One region of the Paenibacillus sp. FSL L8-0494 genome, then DNA from elsewhere that is predicted to be linked to it. Evidence: a T-box and tRNA genes for the amino acid it is inferred to sense, from the RefSeq annotation. Region 1 holds a T-box; the other holds one or more tRNA genes.
What was found. The T-box of region 1 lies ahead of pheS (phenylalanine--tRNA ligase subunit alpha). A T-box ahead of a tRNA ligase gene usually reads a tRNA of that ligase, here a tRNA-Phe.

Region 1 (7,810 bases):
TTAATATGTAATGAATTGGTAATATATGGACTTATAAGCAACCCTACAGGTTAGGTGGGGAGCCATAGGATGGTGTTAATTCATGAGTAAAAATTATATAAATGCAGAATTGATGATGGAAGTCTATGAGGGTAAGGATTTAGGCTTGACGTATTCAACGGAGTACAGTGTCTTTAAAGTCTGGGCACCTACGGCTCTTGCTGTGTCCCTTGTCCTGTACGAAACAGGTGGTTATCGACTGAATGCTGAGTCACATAAGAGTGTTGTGGACAGTGGTCGGATTGTATATATGCAGCGTAGTAATGGCGGAGTCTGGCAGACCAAGTTATCAGGTGATCTAAAAGGGAAATATTATATGTACCGTGCTGTTTTTGCAGATGGTAATGTGACAGAAGCAGTAGATCCTTATGCAACAGCCGTATCAGCTAATGGTTTAAGATCGGCAATCGTTAATTTGCAGGATACGAATCCAGAACATTGGGATCAGGATGTAGCGCCTCCGTTACAGCATCCTGCCGACGCAGTGATTTATGAACTGCATGTTCGTGACTTTTCCTCACATGAGAGCTCTGGTATGTATTATAAGGGTAAATTCAAAGCATTTACCGAATTTGGATTAAAGGATCCGGCAGGAAATACAGTGGGGATTGATCATCTGGCTGAATTAGGGATTACCCATGTTCATCTGATGCCGGTATTTGATTTTCAGACCGTGGATGAGCTGAAGGTGGTTAATCGGGGTTCCTCCATAGCTAATGTGGACTACAATTGGGGGTATGATCCCCAGCATTATAATGTACCTGAAGGATCTTACAGCACCGATCCTGCCAATCCTGGCTTGCGGATCCGTGAATTTAAAGAGATGGTGCAGGCCTTGCACAGCCGCGGGATCGCGGTAATTATGGATGTCGTTTACAACCACACTTATGCTGTGGAGAATGGACCTTTTGAGCCGCTTGTCCCAGATTATTTCTATCGCCGCGATTTTATGGGACGTTTGTCGAATGGCTCCGGGGTTGGCAATGAGCTGGCTACAGAACGTCCGATGGTCCGTAAATTTATTAAAGACTCCCTATCTTATTGGGCTGCGGAATATCATATCGATGGTTTCCGGTTTGATCTGATGGGTCTGATGGACAGTGTTACCATGCGGGAGATTACGGAAGAGCTCCGTCTAGAAGTGAATCCGAATCTGTTGCTTTACGGTGAACCTTGGACGGGTGGAGATTCTCCGCTGGCCACTAAAACGCTAAAAGGTGTACAACGGGGCAAGGGTTATGCTGTCTTCAACGATAACTTTCGTTCAGCGATCAAAGGGGATAGTGATGGCTTCGGAAGAGGGTTCGTGACAGGCGAATACGGCAAAGAAGGTGCTATTGCAGCCGGAATTAAAGGAGCAATTCATGAGTTTACGGACTCGCCTGTGGAATCTGTGAACTATGTAACTGCCCATGATAATTTGAATTTATGGGATAAGTTGCTTATCGTTCAAGGGGGGAGCCAGAAAGCTGATTTTCCGGTAATCGCCAACATGGATAACGAGGATCTGGAAGATGCAGTGGCCCTTGCCAATCCATACGTGAATGTAGATCCGGAGAACATTCTCGGTAATGAAACTGTACGTCGTTCCTTGCTTGCTAACGGAATTATTCTGACATCGCAAGGGATACCTTTCCTGCATGCTGGAGATGAGCTCCTGCGCAGTAAATTTGGAGATCATAACAGCTACCGCAGCGGTGACGCGATCAACTCGATCCGCTGGAATATGAAAAGCGTATTTAAGCCCGTATTTCAATATTATAAAGGCCTGATCGAGCTGCGGCGTACACATCCGGCATTTCGTCTGCATGGCCGCCAGGAAATTGAACGTTCGTTGGAATTTCTGCGATGTGATGGCGGAATAGTATCGTATCTGCTTAGAGGCCATGCAGGAGGCGATCTTTGGAACAATATAACCGTTATCTTCAATGCTAATAATGATCGAATGACGGTGGCTCTTCCTGAGATTTCTAACGGGTGGAGTATAGTAGTAGACCATACCCATGCAGGTACAGAAGCCCTCCGCAGGATCGAAGGCAATGAGGTAGAGGTGGAAGGGTTGTCGATGATGGTCCTTTATGATGAATGTGGTGAGCCAGCCCCACGCTCTAAAATCATCGAAATACACTATGAACGCCCTGATCAGAATTACCAAGGCTGGAATCTTTGGGTTTGGGATACAGGAATCCAGGATGGACAATGCGATTTCCGATATATGGAGAACGGGCGTGCAGTAGCCCGCATCGAAGTGCTGCCAGATACCCAATCCATCGGATATATTTTGCGGCTTAATGATTGGGAAGAAAAAGATGGAGACGGAGACCGCTTCATTGATTGTTCTACGAATGGAGAGTTAACCAAGGTCTTAGTTCGGGATCGTGATCAGGAGATTGATGGAATTTCAGAGGATCATCTTCGGTTAAGCAGTTAGTGGCAATACAAAAAAAGCTGTTTCAGGGTTGATTGTATCCTGAGACAGCTTTTTATTTGGTTTTATGGTTTTACAATGGTCTGGTCAGCAAACTCTTCGTCCACAAGCTCATAGTAAAGATTGGCTTTATTGCCACCATGGTCTTTGGAGCGGTACATCGCCAAATCGGCGGCACGCAGCAGTTCATTGATACTGCTTCCATGTTCAGGAAATAAAGCTACTCCGATACTCGCGGAGGTGTGGAAGCTGGACCCGTTATCAACAGACCAAGACTTATTGAACAGTTTAAGTAACCGCTGCAGCGTTTCATCAAGCATCTCTGGAGAAGTGAATCGATGCAGTACAACTGCGAATTCATCTCCGCCGATCCGGAAGGCCTGACCTATTCCTTTGACTGTATGCTGAAGTTCACGGGAGAGCAGCTGAAGAAATTCGTCTCCAGCCAGATGGCCTAAGGTATCATTTAGCTGCTTGAATCTGTCACAATCCAGCAGGGCCAGTGCAATTTTTTGCTTCCGTTCTTCGGGTTGTGTGATAAGGTTCTCCATATACATTTTGAAATGAGCCCTGTTGGGAATCGCTGTTAAATGATCATAGAAGGCTAGCTTATGTAGTCGTTCTTCGTATTGTTTTCGCTGGGTAATTTCTCGAGATAACAGCATGAATTGTGCTGGGAATTTACGGCTGCCGAGAACAGGTGACACCTTAGTTTCAAGCCATACCCATTGGCCTTCTGCTCCGCGCATGCGCAGTTCTGAAATGCGCGGGGTTCCCTGAACCACGCTCTTTAATTTAGCCCAGGCAATCTCCGGTTCACGTATGTAGTTGGATAACGGATCTCCTTTTTTAGGCACATAGCCTAGAATACTGGAGTGTGAGGGGGAAGCGTATAGAATCAACCCGTTAGGATCCGTCAAAATAATGAAATCAGACATGGTTTCACCGATTAGCTGATAAAGTGTTTGTTCTTCCAGCATTTCATTCTGGAGCCAGATGATTTTGCGTCCAAGGTAAATAATGACCAGGAGAAACACAAGTAAGAGGAGCGAATATAGGGAGAACAAAGCGCTTTTTTTATCCTTAAAACCGTCCGTTACTTGCAAGGCGTAGTTGCCAATCAAGTCCTCTGCTTGATCGAGATGTGCTCTAGCTTCATTGAATTGCGAGTTTAGGGTGAGCGCAGAATATGAATCCGGATTCCAGCTACTCTTCGTCCGTTCCGTTATTAGCGTATGCCCTGAATTTTTCCACATGACAATGGTAGTTTCGAAGGAGTGCAGCTCGTTTTTTAATTCGGAAAGGATAATTACACTTTGTTTCATATCACTGTAAGGTTTTTTTATAGCGTTGATATTTGCTCTTGCTAGACTTATTCGTTCCTGCGCTTGAAGATTATTATCTATAAACTCCTTAGTGAACTGTTCACCTTCTGCGGCTGTTAGGTTTGGACCCATTGCGATTTGCAAGGCTACAGCAGCTTGATGCAGATCACGATCGGCGCTTAGTATGAGCTTAGAGTTCTGATATATATCATCATAAAGAGAATCTGACAATCTATTAATAGTGTGATTTAAATAGAGTAGCGAGGACACGCTGATCCCGACCAGAAGGACGGAGATTGCAGCGAAGACATAGAATAGTTTGCGTGTTACCTTGAATTCGAAGAACCCTGCCACAGTCATCTTCTCCCTGTATAAGATGATTAAGTAAATCTATTGCTGCTTAAGTAGAACCTGCAGAAGTCAATCTATGGTCAGGCGTAATTTAACTCAGTCACTGATGTTTGAAGGTGCTTTTGGGAATAAAAGAGGTGTTGTATACATAGTGGGAAAACATAGGAAAGTGTACGTGTGAGTAAATGGTAGTTTCTAGTATATCAAGTATATAGGACGTGCTGCTTATAGAGCAATCTTTACTCATAATAATCCAAAAGACAAAATTTAAAGTTTAATGTATGGGCCTATTGAATTATCTATATTCAAACCGATGGATCCTATTACCCCACTCGACCATAAATGATACGGCTTACAGCTGCTGAAAAAAACTGCCCTTAGTCATAATGACTACAGGAAAGCTAATCATTCATTATTCGTTACGCAGTGCGTGAATGGGGTGAAGTCGTGCGGCTTTGTTCGCAGGCATCATTCCAAAAATCACGCCTGCCCGCCCCGATGCCAATCCAGCTTGTCAAAACGACAGATTTTGCATATAATAAAGAGACATATCTCTTGTAGTAAGAGATACCTGACAATTAGCATGAATTGTGAAATGCAGTGATGGAGAAGAGTACACAGTGCCTGACTTACAGGGAGGAGACGCCGCGGATTGAGAGCGTTTCTAAGAAGCAGAGCTGTCGAAGTTCACTCCGGAGCAGTTCCCTGAATTCCTTAAGCTGTCTAATAGGGAAGGGTAGGGGATACCGGTCACAGACCGTTATTTCTGTATAAAGTGAGATAGGTATCTGTCCAGCCAAAAGAGGGAATGAAGCTCTTAAGGGGAACAGATCAGCTTGTCTAACAAGGGTGGTACCACGGTCTTTTCGTCCCTTACCGGGAGGAAAGGCCTTTTTTTGTTGAACTAGACAATGATTGAAGGGGGCTGTACACGGCCATGAAAGAGAAGTTGGAAGCATTGAAGGTTGAAGCGCTGGCTAAGCTGCAGGAGGTTATGGATCCGCAGGTACTAAATGATTTAAGAGTGAAGTATCTCGGTAAAAAAGGTGAGCTTACAGAGGTTCTGCGCGGTATGGGAGGACTTAGTGCTGAGGAGCGTCCGGTAATCGGGCAAGTGGCGAATCAGGTTCGCAGTGCTATTGAGGAGATTATCGGCGCGAAGCAGGAGGCTTTTCAAGAGCAGGAAACCCAGCAACGTTTGCAGGCTGAAAAAGTAGACGTAACCTTACCGGGTCGCCGTTTACAGCAAGGGGGCATTCACCCGCTTAGCAGAGTCGTACAGGAGATTGAGGATATTTTTACCGGCATGGGCTACCGTGTAGCTGAAGGTCCGGAAGTGGAGACCGATTATTATAACTTTGAAGCTCTAAATCTGCCTAAGAATCACCCGGCACGTGATATGCAGGATTCTTTCTATTTAACAGATGACCTGCTAATGCGCACTCAAACCTCGCCAGTACAGATTCGTACTATGCAGGCTATGAACGGTGAAGCTCCTGTTAAAATCATCTGTCCGGGTAAAGTATTCCGCCGTGATGATGATGATGCAACGCATTCCTTCCAGTTCCACCAAATCGAAGGTTTGGTCATTGGAAGTAACATTCGAATGAGTGATCTGAAGGGCACCCTGCAACAATTTGTGCAGGAGATGTTTGGACCGAATACAGGCATTCGTCTTCGTCCGAGCTTTTTCCCATTCACGGAGCCAAGTGTTGAAGTAGACGTAAGCTGCTTCAAATGTGGTGGCGATGGCTGCAGACTATGCAAGCAAAGTGGATGGTTAGAAATCCTTGGCGCAGGTATGGTACACCCGAATGTACTGAAAATGGGTGGCTATGATCCTGCTGAATACAGCGGCTTCGCCTTCGGAATGGGTGTAGAGCGGATTGCAATGCTTAAATACGGCATCGATGACATCCGTCATTTCTATAGTAATGATATGAGTTTTGTGAAGCAGTTCAAGGGCGTTTAGTTATTGTGGTGCGCTGGCTGATAGTGGCTGGAGAATGGGTTTTGGAGCATCTGATTTCCTTGTAGGGACCGTCCTTAATAGTGTGTAGCTGAAATTGAGTGCACTTCATCCGTTCTCCCACAGGAAGCAGCACGAACGACAGTGAAATAAATACATCTGAAACATAAAGGAAGTGAGCGGATATGAAAGTATCAACCGGATGGTTGGCTGATTATACATCGATTGAAGGAGTAACCGCCGAACAGCTAGCGGAGAAGATTACCGCTGCCGGCATTGAGATTGACGGCGTAGAGCGCCGCAATAAAGGCATTTCCGGCATCGTAACCGGCTATGTGAAATCAAAGGAAAAACATCCTGATGCCGACAAGCTGAACGTATGTATCGTGGATGCGGGCCAAGATGAGGATCTACAAATCGTCTGCGGCGCAAAAAATGTAGCTGCAGGTCAAACTGTACCTGTAGCACTGGTCGGTGCTAAGCTGCCAGGACTGGATATCAAAAAAGCCAAGCTGCGCGGCGTCCTATCGCAAGGGATGATCTGCTCGGCCAAAGAATTGGGACTGAATGATAAATTGCTTCCAAAAGAGCAACAAGAAGGTATTCTTGTGCTGCCTGAAGGGACAGAGATTGGTCAGGATATTTCCAAGGTCCTCGGCTTAGATGACGAGATTCTGGAATTCGATCTGACTCCGAACCGTTCGGATTGCCTCAGTATGATTGGTGCTGCTTATGAAGTAAGTGCGATTCTTGGGCGTGAAGTTAAATTGCCTGATCCAAAAAGCGAAATTATTGAGATCAGTGGTCCTGCTGCGGATTCCATTTCCGTCAAGATTGAAGATGAAGAATACTGCAGCCATTATGCAGTTCGTTATATTGCAGGTGTTAAACCTGCACCATCACCGCTGTGGATTCAGAATCGTCTGATGGCTGCTGGGGTTCGTCCAATTAATAATATCGTGGACATTACCAATTACGTGATGCTGGAATATGGACAGCCGCTGCATGCTTTTGATGCAGATAAAGTGCAAGGTGGAGAACTCGGCGTTCGTCTTGCCCATGAAGGTGAAGTTTTGGTTACACTTGACGGTCAAGAGCGTAAGCTAGAGCCGCAAATGCTCGTTATCGCTGATGGAGTTAAAGCTGTAGGTCTGGCCGGAGTAATGGGTGGACGGGATACAGAGGTTACTGCTGAGACGGTAAACCTTGTTCTGGAATCTGCTAAGTTTGATGGTGGTACGATTCGTAAAACCTCGCGTCAATTGGGACTTCGCTCTGAAGCCTCCCTTCGTTTCGAGAAGGAAGTGGATCCAAGTGCAGTTATTCCTGCATTGAACCGTGCAGCAGTGCTGATTGCACGTTATGCTGGCGGATCGGTCCATGAAGGCATCGTGCAAGCAGGAACTGACGCTGTTCAAGAGAAGGTTCTCACCTTGTCCTTAGAGAAACTGAATCGTTATCTGGGAACGGATTTGTCCTTGCTGGAAGTGAAGACATTGTTTGGCCGTCTACACTTCAAATGCGGAGATACCGCACAAGGGCTGATTGAAGTTCAAGTCCCAACCAGACGTGGCGATATCAGCTATGATGTTGATCTTATTGAAGAAATTGCCCGCCTGTACGGATATGACAATATTCCAACGACTCTAATTGAAGGAATTACAACGCCAGGAGCACTAACTCACAAGCAAGCGCTCC
Region 2 (7,810 bases), 1.8 Mb from region 1:
CTTGTCGATTTCATCTTTCTTCACTTTACGAAGTTTCAAACCGAAAGCCATGTTTTGGTATACGCTCATATGCGGATACAGGGCGTAGGATTGGAATACCATCGCGATATCGCGGTCTTTAGGTGCAACGTCGTTGACTACACGATCGCCAATGTACATTTTACCTTCGGAGATTTCTTCCAGACCAGCGATCATACGCAAAGTTGTGGATTTACCGCAACCGGATGGTCCAACCAATACTAGAAATTCCTTATCTTTAATATCAAGATTGATATCCATTACTGTTGCTTTATCTGAACCCGGGTATTTTTTGAAAATATGCTCTAAACGTACGCCTGCCATTGTATTTCCCCCTCGAGTTAATTATTGATTAATTGAAAAATTCTTTTTTCCTTGTACATTTATATTACCCTAGACGGGACACGGTGGCTATTTGTAACGTTCACAAAAAACCTATTTCCTTTTCGTCACTTTATACAAAAGCATAGTAAGCTTCACAATAGCAGCGTCCCCAAAGCTACGCACATCCGCACCAGTCTCCTGTTTGATCTTGTCCAGACGGTATAAAAGCGTGTTGCGATGAATATATAGCTTCTTGGCTGTTTCACTCACATTACAATCCATCTCAAAAAACGTCTCCAGGGTCATCAGCATCTCTTTATCCGATAATACGGAAGAATAGTCGCCAATCTGTCCAAGTAACTGTTTACGCCGTGCATCAGGAATGCTGTTAACCAAACGTTCCAGATGCAGCTCCCAAGGTAAATGAATATATTCACCCACTTGGAAAATACGTCCGAGTACAATAGTCTCCCTCAGCAAGGCCACGGATCCCGTCAATCCCTTAACAGGAACAATAGCCGGAGCTACAGCCAAATGGAATACACCTACCCATTCGCTGGCTATCAGTTCGTGTAAGCCCATGCTGGTCTGAGCCAGAATTTCATCTACACTCTCTTCTTCCTCATCCTTATCATCTCCGCCCGTGAGTAGTTCCTTCCGGGCCAATATTAACCATTCTTTTTCTTGAAGAGGTATAAGCAGAATTTCATTCTCAAAATAGCTGCGCAACAACTTCATTAAGGAACGATAAGTGATCTGCGGGCTATGTGCATTCTCACTGCTAAGTAGGAATGGAACCATATCTCCGAATAAACGTCCCTTTAGAGCCATCTCATCGGGTATCTCAGAGTCATTTTTCTCTTGCTCCAGTTCGGTGTTCAACCAGGTACCCAGCTGCCGAGCCTCCGCTTCCCCTTCTTCTCTAACCCCAGTAGCTTTTAGTGCAATTGCAAAGTTTCGAACCGCATAATTCACTAATTGAATTTCCAAAGAGTTAAGTCCATCCAATTCCACCCAGACAGCGGTTACACGTCCATCAGTCTCATATAATGGTGCCCAAAGATGACCCTCATGGATTACCGGCTGTTCCTGTGCTTCCAATCCCATGCTAAAAAGAGAAGCTGAATGTTGCCTACCTAACTGCTTGATTCCGGTTTTCTTTCCGGTGAGCTGCTCTAACTTTTTCCGCAATGTTTCGCTATCCATAGTCACCATACTCCACCACTTTTGCTCTTTTCGCCTATTTTAGCATATTCTCTAATATTATGTTAATCACTACAGCAGCGCGCTACTATAATACGACATAAAAACACAAAAAAAGCCACCACCATAAGGTGATGACTTTCTGTTTGGGATGAGCCATGAAGGACTCGAACCTTCGACACCCTGATTAAAAGTCAGGTGCTCTACCAACTGAGCTAATGGCTCATAAATGGTGGGGGATGATGGATTCGAACCACCGAACACGTACGTGAGCAGATTTACAGTCTGATGCGTTTGGCCACTTCGCTAATCCCCCAAAAAAGGTGGCTCGGGACGGAATCGAACCGCCGACACGAGGATTTTCAGTCCTCTGCTCTACCGACTGAGCTACCGAGCCATAAGATTACATGACAATTAAGCGGAAAAGTCTTACACTTCCCACTCATTTTGTGGAAAAAATGGCGGAACCGACGGGATTCGAACCCGCGGTCTCCTGCGTGACAGGCAGGCATGTTAGGCCAACTACACCACGGTTCCGCATTAATTAAAAATGGTGCCGGCGAGAGGACTTGAACCCCCAACCTACTGATTACAAGTCAGTTGCTCTACCAGTTGAGCTACACCGGCACGGTGTAAAAGCAATTCTAAAAAGATGAAAATGGTGGAGGCTGAGGGGATCGAACCCCCGACCCTCTGCTTGTAAGGCAGATGCTCTCCCAGCTGAGCTAAGCCTCCAGGTATTATGGTAGCGGCGAAGGGGATCGAACCCCCGACCTCACGGGTATGAACCGTACGCTCTAGCCAGCTGAGCTACACCGCCACAATAATTAGTATTGCTATGGATTGAAAATGGCGGAGAGAGTGGGATTCGAACCCACGCACCGCTTACGCAGTCTAACCCCTTAGCAGAGGGTCCCCTTATAGCCACTTGGGTATCTCTCCAAACGATATCAGTACCACAGCAATCCAAACAGGAATTTGACTCCCTGAAAACTGAATCCGAAACGAATTTGCATTCTAAGTATAGGATAAGCCCTCGACCGATTAGTATTGGTCAGCTCCATGCATTGCTGCACTTCCACCTCCAACCTATCTACCTCGTCGTCTTCAAGGGGTCTTACTAATTGGGAAATCTCATCTTGAGGGGGGCTTCACGCTTAGATGCTTTCAGCGCTTATCCCGTCCGTACGTAGCTACCCAGCCATGCTCCTGGCGGAACAACTGGTGCACCAGCGGTACGTCCATCCCGGTCCTCTCGTACTAAGGACAGCTCCTCTCAAATTTCCTGCGCCCACGACAGATAGGGACCGAACTGTCTCACGACGTTCTGAACCCAGCTCGCGTACCGCTTTAATGGGCGAACAGCCCAACCCTTGGGACCTACTTCAGCCCCAGGATGCGATGAGCCGACATCGAGGTGCCAAACCTCCCCGTCGATGTGGACTCTTGGGGGAGATAAGCCTGTTATCCCCAGGGTAGCTTTTATCCGTTGAGCGATGGCCCTTCCATGCGGTACCACCGGATCACTAAGTCCGACTTTCGTCCCTGCTCGACTTGTAGGTCTCGCAGTCAAGCTCCCTTATGCCTTTGCACTCTGCGAATGATTTCCAACCATTCTGAGGGAACCTTGGAACGCCTCCGTTACTCTTTAGGAGGCGACCGCCCCAGTCAAACTGCCCGCCTGACACGGTCCCCGTACCCGATAAGGGTACTAGGTTAGAACCTAGATACGATCAGGGTGGTATCCCAACGGCGCCTCCACCGAAGCTTGCGCTCCGATTTCTACGGCTCCCACCTATCCTGTACAGATCGTACCCAAATTCAATATCAAGCTGCAGTAAAGCTCCATGGGGTCTTTCCGTCTTGTCGCGGGTAACCTGCATCTTCACAGGTATTAAAATTTCACCGGATCTCTCGTTGAGACAGCGCCCAAGTCGTTACGCCATTCGTGCGGGTCAGAATTTACCTGACAAGGAATTTCGCTACCTTAGGACCGTTATAGTTACGGCCGCCGTTTACTGGGGCTTCGGTTCATAGCTTCGGGTTACCCCTAACCACTCCCCTTAACCTTCCAGCACCGGGCAGGCGTCAGCCCGTATACTTCGCCTTGCGGCTTCGCACAGACCTGTGTTTTTGCTAAACAGTCGCTTGGGCCTTTTCACTGCGGCCCCCTCGTGCTATTCACACTACCGGGGCACCCCTTCTCCCGAAGTTACGGGGTCATTTTGCCGAGTTCCTTAACGAGAGTTCTTCCGCGCGCCTTAGAATTCTCTTCTCGCCTACCTGTGTCGGTTTGCGGTACGGGCACCTTCTCCTGGCTAGAGGCTTTTCTTGGCAGTGTGAGATCATGACCTTCGCTACTATAATTTTCGCTCCCCATCACAGCCCAGCCTTAATGATGTGCGGATTTGCCTACACATCAGCCTCACTGCTTAGACGGACATCCATCAGTCCGCGTCACTACCCTCCTGCGTCACCCCATCGCTCATAGCGGATTACGGTGGTACAGTAATTTCAAACTGTTGTCCTTCGACTACGCCTTTCGGCCTCGCCTTAGGTCCCGACTTACCCTGAGCGGACGAGCCTTCCTCAGGAAACCTTGGGCTTTCGGCGGATCAGATTCTCACTGATCTTTTCGTTACTCATACCGGCATTCTCACTTGTGTAGTGTCCAGCGCTCTTTTCAGTACACCTTCAACCCCTACACAACGCTCCCCTACCCCAGATACATACGTATCTAGCCATAGCTTCGGTGGTGTGTTTAGCCCCGTTACATTTTCGGCGCAGAGTCACTCGACCAGTGAGCTATTACGCACTCTTTCAATGGTGGCTGCTTCTAAGCCAACATCCTGGTTGTCTGTGCAACTCCACATCCTTTCCCACTTAACACACACTTGGGGACCTTAGCTGATGGTCTGGGCTGTTTCCCTTTTGACAATGGATCTTAGCACTCACTGTCTGACTCCCGGCAATAAGTATATGGCATTCGGAGTTTGACTGAGCTTGGTAATCCTTGCGGACCCCGCACCCAATCAGTGCTCTACCTCCACTACTCTTATACCGAGGCTAGCCCTAAAGCTATTTCGGGGAGAACCAGCTATCTCCGAGTTCGATTGGAATTTCTCCGCTACCCCCACCTCATCCCCGCACTTTTCAACGTACGTGGGTTCGGGCCTCCAGTGCGTGTTACCGCACCTTCACCCTGGACAGGGGTAGATCACACGGTTTCGGGTCTACGTCCACATACTAAATCGCCCTATTCAGACTCGCTTTCGCTGCGGCTCCACCTTCTCGGCTTAACCTTGCATGTTAAACGTAACTCGCCGGTTCATTCTACAAAAGGCACGCCATCACCCATTAATAGGGCTCTGACTTTTTGTAAGCACACGGTTTCAGGTTCTATTTCACTCCCCTTCCGGGGTGCTTTTCACCTTTCCCTCACGGTACTGTTTCACTATCGGTCGCCAGGTAGTATTTAGCCTTAGCAGATGGTCCTGCTGGATTCATACGGGGTTTCACGTGCCCCGCACTACTCGGGATCCGTCTCGGAGAGAACACAGTTTAGGTTACAGGGCTTTTACCTCTATCGCGGGCCTTTCCAGACCTCTTCACCTACCATATTCCTTTGTAACTCCATGTGAGACGTCCCACAACCCCAAGAGGCAAGCCCCTTGGTTTAGGCTGTTCCGCGTTCGCTCGCCGCTACTGACGGAATCACTATTGTTTTCTCTTCCTCAGGGTACTTAGATGTTTCAGTTCCCCTGGTCTGCCTCTACACACCCTATGTATTCAGGTATGAGTAACTGCGAATTACCACAGCTGGGTTTCCCCATTCGGACACCCCCGGATCAAAGCTTGCTTACAGCTCCCCGAGGCAGTTTCGTTGTTCGCCACGTCCTTCGTCGGCTCCTGGCGCCTAGGCATCCTCCGTGTGCTCTTATTAGCTTAACCTTGATTTTTCCGAAGAAAAATCTCACTAATAACATTTACTTGTTTACACAAGTTGCTAAAAGATGTTCTAAAACGCAAATTCGTTTCGGTATCCAGTTTTCAAGGATCAAGTAAAAAAGTTATTCATTTAAAAATTTATGGTGGAGCCAAGCGGGATCGAACCGCTGACCTCCTGCTTGCAAGGCAGGCGCTCTCCCAGCTGAGCTATGGCCCCATAAAATTACTCTATAATGTTATATGGTGGGCCTTGGTGGACTCGAACCACCGACCTCACCCTTATCAGAGGTGCGCTCTAACCAACTGAGCTAAAAGCCCATATAACATATATAACATTGTGAATCAACCAATGAATTGGTTGTCCGCTTGGCAACGTCCTACTCTCCCAGGACCCTTCGGTCCAAGTACCATCGGCGCTGGAGGGCTTAACGGTCGTGTTCGGGATGGGTACGTGTGGAACCCCTCCGCTATCGCCACCAAACGCATGCGAAAGAGACTTGCTCTTTCAAAACTGAACACGAGTGAGTGTTCGAACCCGAAGGTTCTATTATGGAAGTTAAACTTCCGATTTGAATGTCCTCATTGCAGAGAACGATTCTCCATAGAAAGGAGGTGATCCAGCCGCACCTTCCGATACGGCTACCTTGTTACGACTTCACCCCAATCATCTACCCCACCTTCGGCGGCTGGCTCCCTTGCGGGTTACCCCACCGACTTCGGGTGTTGTAAACTCTCGTGGTGTGACGGGCGGTGTGTACAAGACCCGGGAACGTATTCACCGCGGCATGCTGATCCGCGATTACTAGCAATTCCGACTTCATGCAGGCGAGTTGCAGCCTGCAATCCGAACTGAGACCGGCTTTGATGGGATTGGCTCCACCTCGCGGCTTCGCTTCCCGTTGTACCGGCCATTGTAGTACGTGTGTAGCCCAGGTCATAAGGGGCATGATGATTTGACGTCATCCCCACCTTCCTCCGGTTTGTCACCGGCAGTCACTCTAGAGTGCCCAGCATTACCTGCTGGCAACTAAAGTTAAGGGTTGCGCTCGTTGCGGGACTTAACCCAACATCTCACGACACGAGCTGACGACAACCATGCACCACCTGTCTCCTCTGTCCCGAAGGCCGCTGCTATCTCTAGCAGATTCAGAGGGATGTCAAGACCTGGTAAGGTTCTTCGCGTTGCTTCGAATTAAACCACATACTCCACTGCTTGTGCGGGTCCCCGTCAATTCCTTTGAGTTTCAGTCTTGCGACCGTACTCCCCAGGCGGAGTGCTTACTGTGTTAACTTCGGCACCAAGGGTATCGAAACCCCTAACACCTAGCACTCATCGTTTACGGCGTGGACTACCAGGGTATCTAATCCTGTTTGCTCCCCACGCTTTCGCGCCTCAGCGTCAGTTACAGCCCAGAAAGTCGCCTTCGCCACTGGTGTTCCTCCACATATCTACGCATTTCACCGCTACACGTGGAATTCCACTTTCCTCTTCTGTACTCAAGCCACCCAGTTTCCAGTGCGACCTCAGGTTGAGCCCAAGGTTTAAACACCAGACTTAAATAGCCGCCTGCGCGCGCTTTACGCCCAATAATTCCGGACAACGCTTGCCCCCTACGTATTACCGCGGCTGCTGGCACGTAGTTAGCCGGGGCTTTCTTCTCAGGTACCGTCACTCCGATAGCAGTTACTCTACCGGACGTTCTTCCCTGGCAACAGAGCTTTACGATCCGAAAACCTTCATCACTCACGCGGCGTTGCTCCGTCAGGCTTTCGCCCATTGCGGAAGATTCCCTACTGCTGCCTCCCGTAGGAGTCTGGGCCGTGTCTCAGTCCCAGTGTGGCCGTTCACCCTCTCAGGTCGGCTACGCATCGTCGCCTTGGTGGGCCGTTACCCCACCAACTAGCTAATGCGCCGCAGGCCCATCCCTCAGTGACAGATTGCTCCGTCTTTCATTCTTCTCTCAGGAGAAAAAAGAAATTATCCGGTATTAGCTACCGTTTCCGGTAGTTATCCCAGTCTGAAGGGCAGGTTGCCTACGTGTTACTCACCCGTCCGCCGCTAAGTTATTTTGAAAGCAAGCTTTCAAAATAACTCCGCTCGACTTGCATGTATTAGGCACGCCGCCAGCGTTCGTCCTGAGCCAGGATCAAACTCTCCAATTAGTATTGAAAAGAGCGATATGCTCATTTTGAAACATCTGACGAGAAAATTAATTCTCTAATTTTGGATTTCACTTACGTGATTTCCCACTCACTCGTTGTTCAGTTTTCAAAGATCAATGTCTCATCTTTCGTCGTCGTTGCTTGTCAGCAGCGA

Region 2: it has a tRNA-Phe gene. The T-box ahead of pheS (phenylalanine--tRNA ligase subunit alpha) is inferred to sense a tRNA for this amino acid. The anticodon was not compared.

The regions. Positions count from the first base shown of each region.
Region 1 covers NZ_JBBOPQ010000001.1:1,897,089-1,904,898, forward strand. The annotation lists gene pulA (type I pullulanase) at 83-2,470, shown strand; gene NYE35_RS08375 (sensor domain-containing diguanylate cyclase) at 2,533-4,146, opposite strand; T-box leader at 4,735-5,020, shown strand; gene pheS (phenylalanine--tRNA ligase subunit alpha) at 5,081-6,115, shown strand; gene pheT (phenylalanine--tRNA ligase subunit beta) at 6,298-7,810, shown strand, end outside.
Region 2 covers NZ_JBBOPQ010000001.1:140,175-147,984, reverse strand. The annotation lists gene NYE35_RS00735 (ABC transporter ATP-binding protein) at 1-342, opposite strand, end outside; gene NYE35_RS00730 (PucR family transcriptional regulator) at 454-1,548, opposite strand; tRNA gene NYE35_RS00725 (tRNA-Lys) at 1,698-1,770, opposite strand; tRNA gene NYE35_RS00720 (tRNA-Tyr) at 1,776-1,861, opposite strand; tRNA gene NYE35_RS00715 (tRNA-Phe) at 1,870-1,942, opposite strand; tRNA gene NYE35_RS00710 (tRNA-Asp) at 2,005-2,082, opposite strand; tRNA gene NYE35_RS00705 (tRNA-Thr) at 2,097-2,172, opposite strand; tRNA gene NYE35_RS00700 (tRNA-Val) at 2,205-2,280, opposite strand; tRNA gene NYE35_RS00695 (tRNA-Met) at 2,289-2,365, opposite strand; tRNA gene NYE35_RS00690 (tRNA-Ser) at 2,396-2,487, opposite strand; rRNA gene NYE35_RS00685 (23S ribosomal RNA) at 2,570-5,496, opposite strand; tRNA gene NYE35_RS00680 (tRNA-Ala) at 5,635-5,710, opposite strand; tRNA gene NYE35_RS00675 (tRNA-Ile) at 5,735-5,811, opposite strand; rRNA gene rrf (5S ribosomal RNA) at 5,858-5,974, opposite strand; rRNA gene NYE35_RS00665 (16S ribosomal RNA) at 6,099-7,656, opposite strand.